DNA from 2 places in the Stenotrophomonas maltophilia group sp. SKK55 genome. Region 2 is predicted to be linked to the other one. Evidence: predicted binding sites of a transcription regulator. Region 2 holds the regulator's gene; the other holds the start of a gene.
What was found. The regulator FliA, encoded in region 2, starts transcription of late flagellar genes. The targets are predictions, from matches to a motif close to TAAAGTTTNNCNNNCNNNGGCCGATAA.
Positions count from the first base shown of each region.

Region 1 (6,601 bases), 640 kb from region 2:
GCCTGGCTCAACCCCGAACCGGATGACCTGGCGCGCCAGTACCGCATCCTCGATGACCGCGAGGAGATCCGTTACGTGTACGAGGAAGCGGGCTGAGCGCCGGACGCAATTGAAGAACCCCGCCTGGGCGGGGTTCCTGGATCAGGGGTTGCCGCCGAACATCGCAGACGCGAGCATTCAGCCGTCGGCAGTATCCCCCTGCCGGTCCGTGGCGGACGGCTCAGGCCTTGACGCTGGAGCGGCCCACCGCACGCGCCAGCGCGCGTGACAGATCAGCCGACAGGTAGGGCTTGACCAGCAGCAGGCCGGCCAACATCGGCGCCGGCAGCTGCTCGGCCAGCATCCCGGTGGCCAGCACGAACGGAATGCCACGCGCCGAAAGCGCTGCAGCCACCGGCTCACCGGTCTCGTTGCGGGCCAGGCGGTAATCCAGCAGGGCCACGTCAGGAGTGCTTTGCTCCAGCAGCCGCAGGGCCTCGGACACACTCGCTGCGAGGCCAACCACGACTGCACCGGCATGCACCAGCTGCATCTGCAGCAGGGCCGCGCTCATTTCGTCGTTCTCGACCACCAGCACCCTCAGGTCCTGCAACACTGTCATCGGCTACCGCTCCTGGAGGCAATTGCACGCTGGGAGTATAGCTATCAAGGGGCCAATGCCGACAGGAACCGCCCTCATAGGCCCTCCTACTATGCATCGCCTGCCGACCTCGGTTACACTCGTACGCTGCCTGCCGGTGTGGCGGAATGGTATACGCAGCTGACTCAAAATCAGCCGGGGGTGACCCCATGAAGGTTCGAGTCCTTTCACCGGCACCACAGCATCAAAGGCCAGGTCCATGATCTGGCCTTTTGCTTTTCCCGGGCCAGAGCGCCGACACTGGCGAAGATGCCCCAGCATGCACCGCCCGCGCGATTGCCCCTCCTGCGGGCGTCCGACGCCGTCGCCTGGTCCCACTACCTCTCGCTGCCGGGCGTGATCGAGCACGCCAGCCGGGGCCACGTTTCCGAACGGGCGATGGCGCTGCAGATCGCCCGCCATCTGCCTGACGCATCCGATCAGCGCCGGGCGCTGGGACGCCAACAACCTGCAGGCGGTCGCCGCGATCCTCGACGGCTGCCCGCAACGCGGTGATGACCTGCTGGCCCGCGACGGCGGCGAGGAATTCATCGCCGCCCTGCCCGCCGCTGAGGCCCATGTGACCATCAGCATCGGCGTAGCCTGGCAGGCCGCGCATAATCAGCCCGACCCACAAGGCGGGGGAACAGCACTCCGACCGCCGGGCCTAGACCGCGCGCAGCACCGCCGCGCCATGCAGGTGCCCCGCCTCACCCTGCACGCGGAAGCTGGCCACGGTCTGCAGAAGCTGCGCTGACTGCTCCTCCATGCTGCGCGCCGCGGCCGAGGCTTCCTCGACCAGCGCAGCGTTCTGCTGGGTGCCCTGGTCGATCAAATCGACAGCGTGGTTCATCTGCTGGATGTCGTCGCTCTGCTGCTGTGCGGCCGTGCTGATCTCGGACATCAGGTCACTGACCCGGCGCACGTTGAGCACGATCTCGTCCATGGTGCGGCCGGCGCTCTCGACCTGCGCGGTGCCGGCGCCGACATTGGCCACCGACGCATCGATCAGCTGCTTGATCTCCTTGGCGGCACTGGCCGAGCGCTGCGACAGTTCGCGGATCTCGGTGGCGACCACGGCGAAGCCACGCCCGTGTTCGCCCGCACGCGCCGCCTCCACCGCCGCGTTCAGCGCAAGGATGTTGGTCTGGAAAGCGATGCCGTCGATCACGCCGATGATGTCGACGATGCGCCGCGAGGATGCGTTGATCACCGCCATGGTCTCGACCACTTCGTGCACCACGTTGCCGCCGCGCGCAGCGACATCGGCGGCGCCACCGGCCAGCTGACTGGCCTGCCGTGCGTTGCTCGCGGTGCGCTGCACGGTCTCGGCCAGGCCCTTCATCGACACGGCGGTCTCCTCCAGCGAGGCTGCCTGCTGCTCGGTGCGCTGCGACAGATCGCTGTTGCCCTGCGCGATCTCGGTGGCACCGACGGCGATGGTGTCGGCGGCGAACTTGATCTGGCCGATGATCGCGGCCATCGCCTCGACCAGCGAATTCACGCCTTCGCACAGCTCGGCGATCGGCCCGCGCTTGTCGACGGTGGCCACGCGCCGGGTCAGGTCGCCCTCCTTGGCGGCCGCCACCACTTCACGGGTCTGCGCCACGGCGCGCTGCATGGCCTGGTTCTCATGCACCTGCGCGGTGATGTCGGTGGCGTACTTGACGACCTTGAACGGCTTTCCATTGAGATCCAGGATCGGGTTGTAGGACGCCTGGATCCAGACCTCGCGCCCGCCCTTGCCGAGGCGCCGGTACTGGCCGGCATCGTATTCGCCACGGCCCAGCTTCTCCCAGAACTGCCGATACTCGGCACTGCCACGATACTCGGGCTCGACGAACAGCGAGTGGTGCTGGCCACGCACGTCGTCCAGGCTGTAGCCGGTGGCGGCCAGGAAGTTGTCGTTGGCCGAAAGGATGCGGCCGTCCATGCCGAACTCGATCACTGCCTGCGACTTGTCGATCGCCGCCAGCTGCCCGGCCGAGTCGGCCGCCTGCAGCTTCTGCGCGGTGATGTCGGTGGCGAACTTGACCACCTTGTAAGGCCGCCCCTGCCGGTCCAGCACCGGGTTGTACGAGGCCTGGATCCAGATCTCGCGCTGGCCCTTGCCGAAGCGCCGGTACTGGCCAGCGTCATATTCGCCACGCCCCAGCCGCGCCCAGAAGTCGCGGTACTCGGCGCTGCGCGCCTGCTCGGGATCGACGAACAGGGAATGATGCTTTCCCTGGATCTCCTCCAGCCGGTAGCCCATCGCCTGCAGGAAGTTGTCATTGGCCTGCAGGATGGTGCCATCGAGGGCGAACTCGATGACCGCCTGGACCCGGTGCAGCGCCGCGACCTGGGCTTCCAGCTCGGCACGGCCGTCGGACACGGCCTCGGCGCCGGTGCGGTGCTGGGGAGCCAGCGCGCCCAGCAGGGCACGCCACGGCGACCAACGGGTATACAGCTCGGCCGGCGCCTGCGCGCCCGCCGTGAAGCCTGGAATGAGCATTGTCTGATCCTCGGTGTCCGGTAAGCGGTTGCGACCCGACGGGCGGGATGCCCGGCGGCAACTTCAGGTGCCAGGGACTACAGGTGCCAACCGGCACCTCTCGAGCGACTGCCACGAACGTCTGCTGCGGGTGCGATCGGCATCTGGGAGCAGCGGAACACACAGCGCGGGCCGCCCATCGGGGACGGCCTGGGGTCCTGCGGCGGGTGACTGGAGCGGGATCCAGAGGGAGTATCGGCGAGGCGATCAGTGGCTTTAGCCGGATTACGCGACGTCCGTCGCAACTTCAGATGCGGCTGCAGGGACGCGGTAGACAATCGCGATGTAATTCACATTCTGCTTACGCTCGGCGGGGACACCGGGTGTCGTCACGGAACATGTCGCGCGTTGTCGCCGTCATTGGGCATAGCCTTGCCGGGCACGATGCAGTTCAGGCCCAAAAGGTTTGCATGACCAACGGGCGATTCCGTGGCAGGTGAAAACGGCCAGCATGCAGCGAACCGCAGGACGCGCACTGACACGGAGATCGCATGTTCCCACGCTTGGCCAGCCTCCTGATCCTGGGCCTGTGCAGTACCGGCGCCCTCGCTGCAGATGCCACCTATCGGCCCGCCTTCCATCCGGACCAGCTGAAGGGGCCGCCTGTCGGGCGACCGAACGAGGTGCTGGTACTGGGCACCGCCCACCTGTCCGGCCTGCCCAAGTCGTTCCAGCCCGCCTTGCTTGAACCCTTGCTGCAGCGACTGGTCGCCTGGAAGCCCGAACTGATCGCCACCGAAGACCTGTCCGGCCTCCAGTGCGATTCCATGCGTCGCTACCCGGAACGCTATGCGGAGAGCGTGGCCACCTACTGCTTCGACACCACCGCTGCGCAGGCTGCCACCGGCCTGGACGTGCCCGCAGCGAACGCCCAGGCCGAGCGCCTGCTTGCGACCTGGCCGGACGAGCCGACGCCCACCCAGCGTCGTCGGCTCGCAGCATTGTTCCTGGCAGCGGGCGAACGCGGCTCGGCGCAGGTGCAATGGCTACGCCTGCCTGCGTCCGAGCGCAAAGCCGGCGATGGGCTGACGCCGGCCCTGGTCGAGATCCTCGGCAAAGGCCTGGTCCGCCGCAATGAAACCAGCCTGATCGCCGCCGTAGTTGCCGCCCGCCTCGGGCATGAACGGCTGTGGGCCGTGGACGACCACACGGCCGATTCTCCCACACCGGCCGAGGATGAAGCGGCGGCCAGTGCAGCCATCACCGGTGCCTGGAACAATACACACTTGCGGGCGCGACGGGAGGCCGATGAACGCCTCGTGGCCAATCTGGACAAGCCCGGTGGCGTCATGGCGCTGTATCGCGATTACAACAGCCCGGCAGCAGCGTTGGCAGCGTACCAGAGCGACTTCGGCGCGACGCTCGTCGAGCCGTCCTCCAAGGCGTTCGGCCGGATGTATGTCGGTTACTGGGAAACCCGCAACCTGCGCATGGTCGCCAACGTCCGCGACGTGCTGGGCCTGCACCCTGGCAGCCGAATGCTGGCCATCGTCGGTGCCTCACACAAGGGCTACTACGAGGCCTACCTCAATCAGATGCACGACGTGCAGCTGGTCAGTACGGACGCAGTATTGCGTTGACCAGGATAGGTGCCGGTCATGCGCTGGCACTATCCTGCAAGGCCCGTCTGCAGGTGCCGACATGCTGAAAGTGATCGCCGAGGATTTCATCCATCCCGATGCGGTGGACACCGTGCTTCCCCTGTACCGCGAGCTTGTCGCATGCACGCGGCGAGAGCCGCTCTGCCTCGGCTATGAACTGTTCGTCGACCAGAAGGACCCCGGGCATTTCGTCTTCATCGAGCAATGGCCGGACCGCGACGCTCTGGATATCCATTGCGCCAGCGAGCACTTCCAGCGTCTGGTGCCTCAGATCAACGCGTTCCAGCGCGCACCGTGCCGGGTCCTGCTGATGGACGCGGCACGGGTGTAGTGCCGGAAGCGAGACGCCCGCCGTCGCCGCGGCCATGCCGCCACAGCAACACGCAGGCCGCAACCGTGCAGGCCAGGCTCAGGACCAGCAGCGCGACCGCGCCTTGCTGCAGCACGGGCAACAACGCCTGCGCGTGCGGGTCGCCGTGCAGCTGTTCGGCGCGCAGGCTGGTGGCCAGCGCCAGGCACCAGCCGACCAGCGCCGGGATGAACATGCGTACCGCAGTCGGGTTCCAGGCATTCATGGGTTCACCTGCTTCAGGGGAGATGCGCGCAGTATTCGCGCGCTTCTTCTCACAGGCTGAGATCAGTCCTGGGCGGCATCGGCATCGTCGCCTGGAAGCTCCGACAGCTCGCCCTGCACCTGCACGTTGTTGCGCCCCAGCGCCTTGGCCCGGTAGCACTGTGCATCGGCAGCGGCCACTGCCTGGTCCACGCTCATGCCCGCCGCCAGGGGCGCGATGCCGATGCTGGCACCGACCCGCAGCCGATGCTGATCCCACGGAATGGACAGCGCTGACAGGGTCTGCAGGAGTTCACCGCCGATCCGTGCGGCACGACGCGGCGTACACCCGGACAGGATCACCGCGAACTCGTCGCCGCCCAGCCGCGCCACCACGTCCGAATCACGCACACCATGTCGCAGCACACTGGCCACCGCCCACAGCACGGCATCGCCGGCCAGGTGGCCCCAGGTGTCGTTGACCGGCTTGAAGCGGTCCAGATCGATGTACATCAGCGAGGCGGCCTGCCCGGTGCGCTCGACGCGGGTGATCGCCTGCTGCAGGTGCACCTCGAAACCGCGGCGGTTGCTCAGTTCGGTGAGTGGATCGATCTCGGCCAGGTGGCGGGCTTCGCGCTGCCGCGCCCGCTGCTGGGTGTCGTCGCGCAACACCCACACCGCGCCGCGCACATGGCCCTCGTCATCGCGCAGCCAGGCCCGCGTCAGGTCCACCGGCACCGTTGCCGTGCCCAGGCGCAGCAGCAGGTCGGCGTGCAGGTCCACCGCGTTGCTCTCCGGGTCCAGCAGTACCGACACATCCAGTACCGAGCCGGGCGCGTACTCGGTGGTCAGCGCCAGCACGTCCTGCACCCTGTGCCCGGCCAGCGACAGCGCGCCATCACCGGCCAAGGTGCGTACCGCGGCCGCGTTGGCATAGTCGATGCGGCCGTCAAGGTTGACGCTGAGCACCAGGTCGGCCACCGCATCCAGGGTGATGCGGCTGCGCTGTTCGCTCTCGAACAGGCGTTGCTCACTGCTGCGCTGGGCGGTGATGTCCTGGATCTGCGACACGAAATGCAGCGGCTGGCCATGCTCGCTGCGCACCAGCGACACCGACAGCCGCGCCCAGATGATGCGGCCGTCGCGGTCGAGATAGCGCTTCTCAAGGTGGTAATGGCTGCGCCGTCCGGCCAGAAGATCCTGCACCAGGGCCAGGTCGGTCTGCAGGTCATCGGGATGGGTCAGGCGCTGGAAGTCGACCTGCAGCAGCTCTTCGCGCGGATAACCCAGGATCC
Region 1 covers NZ_JBXUHP010000059.1:35,844-42,444, reverse strand. Annotated here, with positions in the region: gene AC2A1N_RS18245 (SOS response-associated peptidase family protein) at 1-96, shown strand, start outside; gene AC2A1N_RS18240 (response regulator) at 221-601, opposite strand; tRNA gene AC2A1N_RS18235 (tRNA-Leu) at 734-819, shown strand; partial or broken gene AC2A1N_RS18230 (GGDEF domain-containing protein) at 1,089-1,259, shown strand; gene AC2A1N_RS18225 (methyl-accepting chemotaxis protein) at 1,287-3,113, opposite strand; gene AC2A1N_RS18220 (DUF5694 domain-containing protein) at 3,644-4,732, shown strand; gene AC2A1N_RS18215 (putative quinol monooxygenase) at 4,794-5,084, shown strand; gene AC2A1N_RS18210 (hypothetical protein) at 5,026-5,328, opposite strand; gene AC2A1N_RS18205 (PAS domain S-box protein) at 5,391-6,601, opposite strand, start outside.
Region 1: a site for FliA is predicted at 3,345-3,371, ahead of AC2A1N_RS18225 (methyl-accepting chemotaxis protein). Genes of this name have one in related genera too.

Region 2 (6,601 bases):
GGCTGCCCGGTGCGCGCCACCGCGCTGGACCTGATGGACGAGTACGGCTTCGATGCTGGCCTGGCCCGCGACGTCGCCATGCAGATCCCGCTGGAGACCGAGGCGCACCGAGGCCGCGGCCTGATGCTGGGGCTGATCTCGCGCAAGCTGCCGATTGCCCCGGTCGACCCGCTGGAGGAAGGCGGCGTGATCGCGCTGGTGGGCCCGACCGGCGCCGGCAAGACCACCACCATCGCCAAGCTGGCCTCGCGGTTCGCCGAGAAGCACGCACCGCGTGACGTCGCTCTGGTCACCACCGACACCACCCGCATCGGCGCCCGCGAGCAGCTGTATGGCTACGGCCGGCAGCTCGGCATAGCCGTCCACGAGGCCAACAGCGGCACCGACCTGGACCAGCTGCTGGAACGCCTGAAGGACTACAAGCTGGTACTGATCGACACCGCCGGGCTGGGCCCGCGCGACCGCGCGCTGGCCGCCCAGCTGCAGTGGCTGCGCGCCGCGCGCCAGGTGCGCACCCTGCTGGTGCTGCCGGCCAACACCAGCTTCGGCGACATGGACGAGGTGGTCCGCCGCTTCGGTGCCGCCAACCTGCAGGGCCTGGTGCTGAGCAAGCTGGACGAAACCGGCCGCTTCGGCAACGCCCTGTCGGTGGCCGTGGACCACGCCCTGCCGATCACCTGGGTGACCGACGGCCAGGACGTTCCGGACGACCTGCACCGGGCCAGTGCGGCCAATCTCGTACTTCGCCTTGAAGATTTGCGCCGAGCGGCCGATATGCCCTGCAACCCGGAGTTGAACCATGCCGTCGCGTGAGTACGCCAAGCTGACCAAGACCTTCCCGCTGTCGGCCACCCGCAGCGAGCCGCTCGGCCCTGTGCGCACCATCGCAGTGACCGGCGGCAAGGGCGGCGTGGGCAAGACCAACGTGTCGGCCAACCTGGCCGTGGCGCTGGCCGGCATGGGCAAGCGCACGCTGCTGCTGGACGCCGACCTCGGCCTGGCCAACATCGACGTGATCCTGGGCTTGAACCCCACCTATACGCTGGCCGACCTGGTTGCCGGCCGCTGCTCGCTGGACGACGTCATCGTTGAAGGCCCGAACGGCGTGCTGGTGGTCCCGGCCGCGTCCGGCCGCCGGCACATGGCCGAGCTGGCCCCGGCCGAGCACGTCGGCCTGGTCAACGTGTTCTCCGAGCTGGAACGCGAGCTGGACATCATGGTGGTGGACACCGCCGCAGGCATCACCGACGGCGTGCTGACCTTCTGCCAGGCCGCGCAGGACACCGTGGTGGTGGTCTGTGACGAGCCGGCTTCAATCACCGACGCCTACGCGCTGATCAAGGTGCTCTCGCGCGAACGTGGCGTGGACCGCGTCCAGGTGGTGGCCAACATGGTGCGCGACCCCAACGAGGGCCGCGTACTGTACGAGAAGCTGACCCGCGTCTGCGAGAAGTTCCTCGCCGATGTCTCGCTGAACTACCTGGGCTGCGTGCCGCAGGATGACTGGCTGCGCCTGTCGGTGCAGCGCCAGCAGCCGGTGGTGAAGGCCTACCCGTCCAGCCCGTCCGCACTGGCCATCACCGAGATCGCGCGCCGCACAGCCCGCTGGCAGGCGCCCACCGAACCGCGCGGCGGCGTGGAGTTCTTCCTCGAACGCATCCTCAAGCAGCGCGGGGTGGCGGCATGAAAGGCGCGGCCCAATACAGGGAAGTCCAGCGCTCGGCGGCCAACGACGTCATCGCCCAGCACTCGGACCTGGTGCGGCGCATCGCCCACCATCTGGCCGCGCGCCTGCCGGCCAGCGTCGAAGTCGATGATCTGATCCAGGCCGGCATGATGGGCCTGATCGAAGCCTCGCGCAGCTACGACGCCGACCAGGGCGCCTCATTCGAGACCTACGCCTCGATCCGCATCCGCGGCTCGATGATCGACGAGATCCGCCGTGGCGACTGGGTGCCGCGTTCGGTGCACCGCCGTGCACGCGATGCTGCGGCCACCATCCGCCGCCTGGAACAGAGCAGCGGCCGCGCCGCCAGCGCCACCGAAGTGGCCGCCGCGATGGAGATGCCACTGCCCGAGTACCTGCGCCTGATGGAAGACGCCGCGCGTGGCCAGGTGCTGAGCCTGGAGTCGCGCATCGAGGACCAGGGCGAGCTGGACACGGTCGCCCAGGGTGGCCCGACCCCGCAGCAGGTGCTGGAGCGCAGCGAGTTCGGCCGCGAGCTGGGCAAGGCCATCGGCCATCTGCCCGAGCGCGAACAGCTGGTGCTCTCGCTCTACTACGAGCAGGAACTCAACCTGAAGGAGATCGGCGCGGTGCTCGGCGTGAGCGAGTCGCGGGTCTGCCAGATCCACGGCCAGGCCGTGCTGCGCCTGCGCGGCCGGCTGAAGGTATTCGAGGCCGTCGACGCCGGCCTCGAAGAATGAACATCCCCGAGGCAGCTGCCCCCGGCCGCCCGGAATGAACAACAAAGGAACTCTGCTTTGAACAAGAACATGCGCATCCTGATCGTGGACGACTTCTCGACCATGCGTCGCATCGTCAAGAACCTGCTGGGCGATCTGGGCTTCACCAACACCGCCGAAGCCGAGGACGGGCATGCCGCGCTGTCGCTGCTGCAGAGCCAGCCGTTCGATTTCGTGGTCACCGACTGGAACATGCCGGTCATGACCGGCATCGAGCTGCTCAAGGCGATCCGTGCCGATGCCAAGCTGAAGACCCTGCCGGTGCTGATGGTCACCGCCGAAGCCAAGCGCGAGCAGATCATCGAAGCGGCCCAGAACGGCGTGAACGGCTACATCATCAAGCCGTTCACCGCGCAGACGCTGGAAGAGAAGCTCGGCAAGATCTTCGAACGCCTGGCGGCCAGCGCCTGATGGACACCACGGTCGACAAGAATGCCCTCGCCCTGCGCCTGCAGGAAGCACTGGACGCACTGGAGTCCGGTGACGAAACCGCCTGGCGGCAACGCATCGACGGGCTGGTCGCGCTGCGCACGCAGCCGATGATGAGCGGCCTCTCGCGGCTGGCCCGCGAGCTCGGGCAGGCCCTGGGTGAACTGCCGACCGTACCCAGCGAGGCCGGCGAACTGGACGATGCCTGCGCACGCCTGGACCACGTGGTGGCGATGACCGAACAGGCGACGCACCGCACCCTGGACCTGGCCGAGGAATGCCGCAGCCTGACCGAACAGCTGCGCGCCGAAGGCCTGCAGCCGGGCCAGGATGCGCAGCTCGAGCGCATCCGCCACAACCTCACCGAGATCGCCCTGACCCAGAGCTACCAGGACCTGACCGGGCAGATCATCCGTCGCGTGGTCGGCATCGTCCGCCGCGTGCACGAGGGCTTCGGCGCGCTCGGCCTGCCGCCGGAACAGCATCGCACCGATCCGGAACTGGCCGGGCCGGCACTGAAGGGACTGGACCGCCACGCGGTCTCGCAGAACGACGCCGACGACCTGCTGTCGGACCTGGGGCTGTAAGCATGAGCGCGGTATCCGACGACATCACTGCCGATTTCATCATCGAGGCGCAGGAAATCCTGGATCGCCTGGGCGAACAGCTGGTGTCGCTGGAGCAGGCACCACAGGACACCGAGCAGCTCAACGCGGTGTTCCGGGGCTACCACACGCTCAAGGGCGGCGCCGGCTTCCTCGGCGTCACCGCCATGGTCGAGCTGTGCCACGCCGCCGAAGAAGCGCTGGGCATCGCGCGCGCGGGCCAGGCCGTGCTGCAGGCCCATCACTTCGATGCCGCCCAGCAATCGCTGGACTACCTGCAAGCGATGCTGGATGCAGTTTCCTCCGGCACCGAGCCGGGCTATGCGCCGCCGGAGCTGATCGCCCAGTTCGACATGCACGGAAGCGCCGCCGCGCCGGCCGCCCCGACCGCCGTAGCGGCGGCCGGTAGCGGCGACCTGATCACCGACGACGAATTCGAGGCCCTGCTCGACCAGCTGCACGGTGCTAACGCGCCGACTGCGGTCGCGCCGGCAAAGAAGGCTGACGACGGCCTGATCAGCGAAGACGAGTTCGAAGCCCTGCTCGACCAGCTGCACGGTGGCGCCGCACCCGGCGCCAAGCCCATCGCTGCCGCAGCGCCCGCACCGATTGCGGCATCACGCCCACTGGCCGCACCGGCCGCACCCGCACCGGCAGCGGCGACCAAGCCGGCCGCCAAGCCGCTGGCCGAAGCCGAACATACCGTGCGCGTGGACACCAAGCGCCTGGACGCGATCGTCAATCTGATCGGCGAACTGGTGCTGTCACGCAACCGGCTCAAGACCCTGCGTGCGCGCCTGCGCGACGAGGAACTGGACCGCGCCGTGTCGACCCTGGACATCGCCACCGCGCGCCTGCAGTCGGCGGTGATGCGTACCCGCATGCAGCCGGTGGGCAAGGTCTTCTCGCGCTTCCCCAAGGTCGCCCGAGACGTTGCCCGCTCGCTGAAGAAGGAAGTGGACCTGGAGCTGATCGGCGCCGAGACCGAGCTCGACCGCAACCTGGTCGAAGCGCTGGCCGACCCGCTGGTGCACCTGGTCCGCAACGCCATCGACCATGGCGTGGAAATGCCCGATCTGCGCGAAGCACAGGGCAAGCCGCGGATGGGCCATGTACGCCTGTCGGCCCAGCAGGAGGGCGACTACGTCAGCATTGAAGTGCAGGACGACGGTGCCGGCATCGATCCGGAGAAGCTGCGCGCGAAGGCGCGTGAGAAGGGCCTGATCGATCCGGAAGCTGCCGCGCGGCTGAGCAGCGAGGAGTGCCTGCACCTGGTGTTCCTGCCCGGCTTCTCGACCAAGCAGCAGGTCACGGATATCTCCGGCCGTGGCGTTGGCATGGATGTGGTGCAGTCGCGCATCCGCGAACTGAGTGGCCAGATCCAGATCCAGTCCGAGCTGGGCCGTGGCAGCCGCTTCCTGATCCGCGTGCCGCTCACCCTGGCGATCCTGCCGACCCTGCTGGTGCAGGCCGGCGAGGACGTCTATGCACTGCCGCTGGCGCGCGTGATGGAAGTGCTGCACGCGCCGCGCACCTCGCTGGGCTGGTTCGATGGCCGCGCCGTGCTCGACCGTCGTTCGCATACGCTGCCGCTGGTCGATCTGCGCCAGTGGCTGGATGTGACGCCGGCCGCCTCGACCCTGCTGACCATCGTGGTGCTGCAGGCCGGCGAAGCGCGCTTCGGCCTGGTCGTGGACCAGGTGCGCGGGCGCGAGGAAGTGGTCATCAAGCCACTGCCGAAAGCACTGCGCGGCCTGCGCGGTTACGCCGGTGCAACCCTGATCGGCGATGGTCGCATGGCGCTGATCCTGGATGTGGACGGCCTGCGCAGCCCGCACGACTGACCCCGCTTGCTGAACCCGTAAAACCGTGAAGTCGCACCAGTAGCCCGTACCGGTGTCTCAAGTCCCATTCATACAAGCCGATACCGGATCCATGGATAGACTCAGCCTCATTGGACTCTTTCTCGCCCTGGCCTCGCTGGTCGGCGGCAGCATCCTCAAGGGCGCCGGCCTCGCGTCGCTGTGGTCGCCTGCGGCGTTCGTGATCGTCATCGTCGGCACCGTCGCTGCGATCCTGCTGCACACCTCGCCGGCGGTGTTCAAGCATGCGTTCAGCATCGTGCGCTGGGTCGTGCGTCCACCGCACAGCGACCGCCGCGAGCTGATCCAGCAGATCGTCGAGTGGAGCAACATCGCCCGCCGCCAGGGCCTGCTGGGTCTGGAATCGCAGGTGGAAGCACAGCAGGACCCGTTCCTGCGCAAGGGCCTGCAGCTGCTGGTGGACGGCGTCGAGCCCGAATCGATGCGGCACATGCTGGAAATCGAACTGGGCAGCCAGGAGCACCAGGACCAGGCCGGCGCGAAGGTGTTCGAAGCAATGGGCATCTATGCACCGACGCTGGGCATCATCGGTGCCGTGCTGGGCCTGATCGCAGTGATGAAGAACCTGGCCGACCCGAGCAAGCTCGGCCACGGCATCGCCGCCGCGTTCACCGCCACCATCTATGGCATCGCTTCGGCCAACCTGCTGTTCCTGCCGATCGCCGCCAAGCTCAAGAGTGTGATCTCGCACAACACGCGCGACCGCGAGATGGTCATCGAAGGCCTGATCTCGATCGCCCAGGGCGAGAACCCGCGCAACATCGAAACCAACCTCTCCGGCTTCCTGCACTGACATGGCCCGCCGCAAGCACCACGAAGAGCACGCCAACCACGAAGCATGGGCGATCCCCTATGCCGACCTGATGACGCTGCTGCTCGCCTTCTTCGTGGTCATGTATGCAATCTCCTCGGTGAACGAGGGCAAGTACCGGATCATGGCCGACGCGCTCACCGATGCCTTCGGTGGCGCACCGCGCACCATCAACCCGGTGCAGGTGGGCAACAAGCAGGTGCAGGGCGGCGGCTGGGACAGCCCCTCGGTGATCAAGTCCGGCACCAAGATCGGCCCGTCCGCGCCGGCACCTTCGCACGACCCGACCCTGCTGCCCTCGATGGCTTCGCAGATGCGCATGCCGGTGTCAGTGCACAACCAGGAGCAGATCGCGCGCGCCGAGCGACAGCTCAACAGCATCGCCGACCGCCTCACCGCCGCGCTCG
Region 2 covers NZ_JBXUHP010000059.1:679,024-685,624, forward strand. Annotated here, with positions in the region: gene flhF (flagellar biosynthesis GTPase FlhF) at 1-813, shown strand, start outside; gene AC2A1N_RS21265 (MinD/ParA family ATP-binding protein) at 800-1,687, shown strand; gene AC2A1N_RS21270 (RNA polymerase sigma factor FliA) at 1,684-2,427, shown strand; gene cheY (chemotaxis response regulator CheY) at 2,485-2,877, shown strand; gene AC2A1N_RS21280 (protein phosphatase CheZ) at 2,877-3,482, shown strand; gene AC2A1N_RS21285 (chemotaxis protein CheA) at 3,485-5,344, shown strand; gene AC2A1N_RS21290 (flagellar motor protein) at 5,436-6,176, shown strand; gene motD (flagellar motor protein MotD) at 6,178-6,601, shown strand, end outside.